Regions from separate parts of the Thermoanaerobacterium sp. RBIITD genome, predicted to be linked through region 1. Evidence: riboswitches for the same ligand, from Rfam matches in the RefSeq annotation. Region 1 holds a riboswitch; the other holds the start of a gene.

Region 1 (2,470 bases):
AATATACCGGAACCCATCATATTGCCCGTAACTAATGCTGTTGCGATAAATAAACCAATATCTTTTTTCAGCTTTTGCGATTTATCCATTATGTATGATTCCTTTCTTTGACATATTAACATTATAAAATTAACATACTAGATTAAAAAAGTCAATGAATAAATTAACGTTTACTAGTACTTACAAACAAAGAATGAAGTTGTAAATCCTTCATTACAAAGTAAGTTTAAATAAAAAAGCATATTTATATAATGTATAAAAATACAAAACAGTAAGTTTTTATTTAATTCTATTGATGTCATATGGAGTTTCCTGATATACATAATAATTAAGCCAATTAGAAAAAAGCAGATTTGCATGGCTTCTCCATTTAACTAAAGGTTCTCTCTCGGGGTTATCTCCCGGGAAATAATGCTTGGGTATATTGATAGCTATTCCCTTTTTTATATCTCTTTCATATTCTGCTTTAAGTGTCAATGGATCATATTCTGAATGGCCTGTAACAAATATTTGTCTACCACCTTTTGACCCTATTATATATAGTCCTGCTTCATCTGATTCCGCAAGTATATCGAGGTCATTGACCAATTCGACATCTTCTTTTCGTACTTCGGTGTACCTTGAATGTGGTGCATAGAATTCGTCATCAAAACCCCTAAGCAAATCGACATTTTTTTTGACAATCCGATGTAAGAAAACACCAAACATTTTCTCTTTTAAGGGGTATTTGGGAATTCCGTAATGGTAATACAAACCTGCTTGTGCACCCCAACATATATGAAATGTCGAATAAACATTATGTTTACTCCACTCCATTATTTCTTTTAATTCTTGCCAATAATCGACATCTTCAAATTCCAATGTTTCGACAGGTGCACCTGTTATTATGAGGCCGTCAAATTTTTCACAGTTGACATCGTCAAATGTCTTATAAAATGTTTTAAGGTATTCTGGTGAGGTATTTTTTGATTTATGTGACGCCGTATATAGCAATACTATATCAATTTGCAGTGGATTATTGCTCAATAATCTTAATAATTGCGTTTCTGTAACACTTTTTGTTGGCATTAAATTAAGTATTGCAATTTTAAGCGGGCGTATGTCCTGATGAATTGCTCTTTCTTCACCCATAACAAATATGTTTTCGTCTGCGAGAATTTTTATTGCAGGTAGTTTATCAGGTATTTTTATTGGCAATTTTATCACCTCCGGTTTTATACATTAAAAATGCCTCTTTGAGAAGAGGCGCGAAAATTCACATCTTCTCATCTTCCAAAGCAAATTGCTTTGCTGGAATTAGCACCATTTTCAGAAAAAGCTGACGGTTGCCGGGTTTCATCGGGCCAGTCCCTCCACCACTCTGGATGAGATATTTCATTATCAATTTAAAATATTAAATTAATTATATATTTGTTATGCTTTTATGTCAATAAAAATATAAGCCTACGTCTCATCTTTTGTAGATATACCAACGAGATCGTAGAAAAAGCAATGGCCTAAAAAACCTTCCATTGCCCAACAAAGGCCCATTATGCCCATGAGTTTACCTGTCTGTGTTTTTCTCTTAAAAAGCCCTAATGCAGCAATAGCGCTGCCAGCTGCTATTCTTATTGCCCTATCATATGGTCCAACATTTTGTTTAAGTAACATTTGTAACCCTCCAATTACTCTTTAATTTGTGTATTTACATATATCTCAATATTTGTGTTAATTATAATGTACTTTACTTTTAGAATAATTTTTTTATTCTCTATCGACAAAATACGACCTTCAAATATATTAAAAATTAAATCAGGATCGACTTTATCGATTTGCTTTCCATATACATCTTTAAGCTTGCTTTTTATGTATTTTTCCACTTCTATTTTAATTTTATTATTACTGCTATTAACACGCGGTGTAATATCTGTTACTACTTTATATGATTGACTTTTTAAAGATTCATTTAATTTATCGATTTTTTCATGTAACATTAAATTATTCATTTTATATGATTCTTTTTCAAAAGTGATTTTTTCTATTAATATACCATTTATAAAATTAACGATTGCACCACCAATGATTATACCAATAAGTAAAACACTAAAAGATTTAGCATATTTTTTCATTTGATTTCACCTATTAAAAAAGATATGATTTTAAACCCAGTAAATGACCCTAAAAAGGCACCTAAGAGTATTAACCCTTGTTTTGCAAGTTGTGTAAATTCACCGCTTAATCCTATTTCAAGACCTCTTATTGTTGTAAAAGAACCGCCAAGACCGACAAGTATACCCCAAAGCCTTATATCTTTTAATATAGAATTTATTATTTTAACAGGTGATTCAAATATAAATATAGATGAGAGAGATCCTATTATTGTACCACCGATTACAACGCCAAGTGATGTGAAATACGGGATGCAAAAGACCCTTATTATTTTTATTAACATAAAACCACCTCATATATTTATATGCATTAAAAATATTTA
Region 2 (2,470 bases), 1.6 Mb from region 1:
TGTAAAGTTATTGATAAGAACGGAAAAATTAGTACAAGTTTTTGTTATGATAATGCAACAATTAAAATCGATCATAATACAAAAGTATACAATAATCAAAAATAAAAATCTTTAGAACTATTAAAACATAATGCTTTTATTATCATAAAAAATGTGATATAATAAAGTTAGCGAAGCGAAATTAAATGCGGTTATAAATATATAAAAAAAACCGAAAGCCCGGAGATTACTTCCGGGCTTAAAATTTATCTATTGAAGGCAAGTTTTTTTAAGATATCTACTTTATCAGTTCTTTCCCAGGTAAGGTCGAGGTCAGTCCTTCCAAAATGGCCATATGCGGCAACTTGTCTATATATAGGCTTTCTTAAATCAAGGTCCCTTATAATTGCAGCTGGTCTTAAATCAAATACTTTCTTTACAATATCAGATATATCTTCATCGGGAATTTTGCCTGTGCCAAATGTATCTATATTTACTTCTAGTGGTGTAGCAACACCTATAGCATATGCTAATTGTACTTCACATTTATCAGCAAGTCCCGCAGCAACTATATTTTTAGCTACATACCTTGCAGCGTATGTTGCTGATCTATCAACCTTTGTAGGGTCTTTGCCTGAAAATGCTCCACCGCCATGTCTCGCATATCCACCATATGTGTCAACTATGATTTTCCTTCCTGTGAGTCCACTGTCACCTTGCGGACCGCCAACTACAAATCTTCCCGTCGGATTTACAAATATCTTTGTATTTTCATCTATCATCTCAGGTGAAACAACGGGTTTTATGACATATTCTTTGATATCCTTCTCTATTTTATCATGATCAACATCTGGTGAGTGCTGTGTCGATACAACTATTGAATCGACCCTTTTGGGTACGTCATCGACATATTCTATTGTTACTTGTGTTTTTCCATCTGGCCTTAAATATTCTAGTGTGCCATTTTTTCTTACTTCTGAAAGTTTTTTCGCAAGTTTATGTGCAAGTGAAATAGGAAGCGGCATTAACTCTGGTGTTTCATTGCAAGCATAACCGAACATCATACCTTGGTCACCTGCACCTTGTTCTTCTATGTCATCATGTGACAAGCCTTTTTTTGCTTCTAATGCTTTGTCAACGCCAAGTGCTATATCCGGTGATTGCTCATCAATGGATGTAAGTACCGAACACGTATCGGCATCAAAGCCATACTTTGCACGAGTATATCCGATATCTTCAATAACCTTTCTAACTATTTTTGGTATGTCAATATAGCATTTTGTAGTTATTTCGCCCATGACCAAAACCATTCCCGTTGTTACAGCTGTTTCACAGGCTATTCTCGCATATGGATCATTTTGTAATATCTCGTCAACAATTGCATCTGATATCTGATCGCATATTTTATCTGGGTGCCCTTCAGTAACAGATTCTGAAGTAAAAAACTTTCTCATCTCATTCATTCCTTTCTTTTAGGGTTCAATAATACGAACACTTACATTTCTATATGGTTTTTAGGTTTTAATAATTGAAAGCCTATATTTTTAATTAATAAGCCCAGAGCAAAATAAAACCTCTCCAAAAGAAGAGGTATTTTTTACCCTCATCTTTCAGAAGAAAACTTCTGCGAGAATTAGCACCTTGTCATTTGACAGGTTGCCGGGCTTCACAGGGCTCTTCCCTCCACCTCTCTTGATAAGAGTTCTTCGCTATTTAACTTTAAATATAATAACATAGTATACAAAAGAAGTCAAATATATAATCAATACATATCATATGTGAATGGTTGATATTAATTCAAATTAGTAAATTGATGATATTCAATATCAAGCCGGTTAAAAATCAATATTCACACATTTGATACATTAAATATCCTAATTTTATACTGCATTAAGTTTGTCTAATACTAAGCTTGCCTTAAATGGATATATCGCATCAACAGGACATTTTTCTACACAGGCCATACATGATATACATTTGTTATAATCGATCTTTGCAAGATTATTTGTAACATGTATAGCATCTGATTCACATGCTCTCTCACAGGCTTTGCATCCTATACATCCAACAGAACATACTGGTCTTACATCTTTTCCTTTGTCTGTGTTTGAACATATTACCCTTGCCTCGCTATCTGCATCTACAAGTTCGATGATATTTTTAGGGCATACGTCTACACAAATGCCGCAAGCTGTACATTTATCTTCATAGACAACAGCAACACCATCTTTGCTTACATGTATGGCATCAAAAGGGCATGATTTCTCGCAGGTTCCAAGTCCAAGGCAGCCGTACCGGCATCCTTTTGCACCCTCCTGGTACAGTACCGCAGAACGGCAATCATCTATACCAAAGTATCTATATTTTTCAACTGCATTATTTCTTGTGCCATTGCACTTTACAAAGGCAATAAGTCTTTTTTCATCTATGTCTGCAGCAATACCAAGAATCGCACTTACTTTCTCGGCAACAGGTGCACCACCGACTTTAC

The links. A riboswitch is a leader RNA that binds a small molecule or an ion and turns the genes downstream of it on or off. The one in region 1 is predicted to bind S-adenosylmethionine.
Region 2: linked by a shared signal. The riboswitch ahead of metK (methionine adenosyltransferase) and the one ahead of metA (homoserine O-acetyltransferase MetA) in region 1 are both predicted to bind S-adenosylmethionine.

Annotation. Positions count from the first base shown of each region.
Region 1 is NZ_LT906662.1:2,488,054-2,490,523, forward strand. It holds gene CPG45_RS11895 (APC family permease) at 1-89, opposite strand, end outside; gene metA (homoserine O-acetyltransferase MetA) at 280-1,197, opposite strand; SAM riboswitch class I at 1,263-1,371, opposite strand; gene CPG45_RS11905 (YgaP family membrane protein) at 1,444-1,650, opposite strand; gene CPG45_RS11910 (sporulation membrane protein YtrI) at 1,665-2,108, opposite strand; gene CPG45_RS11915 (YtrH family sporulation protein) at 2,105-2,431, opposite strand.
Region 2 is NZ_LT906662.1:636,575-639,044, forward strand. It holds gene CPG45_RS03080 (flagellar assembly protein A) at 1-105, shown strand, start outside; gene metK (methionine adenosyltransferase) at 246-1,433, opposite strand; SAM riboswitch class I at 1,580-1,681, opposite strand; gene CPG45_RS03090 (RnfABCDGE type electron transport complex subunit B) at 1,860-2,470, opposite strand, start outside.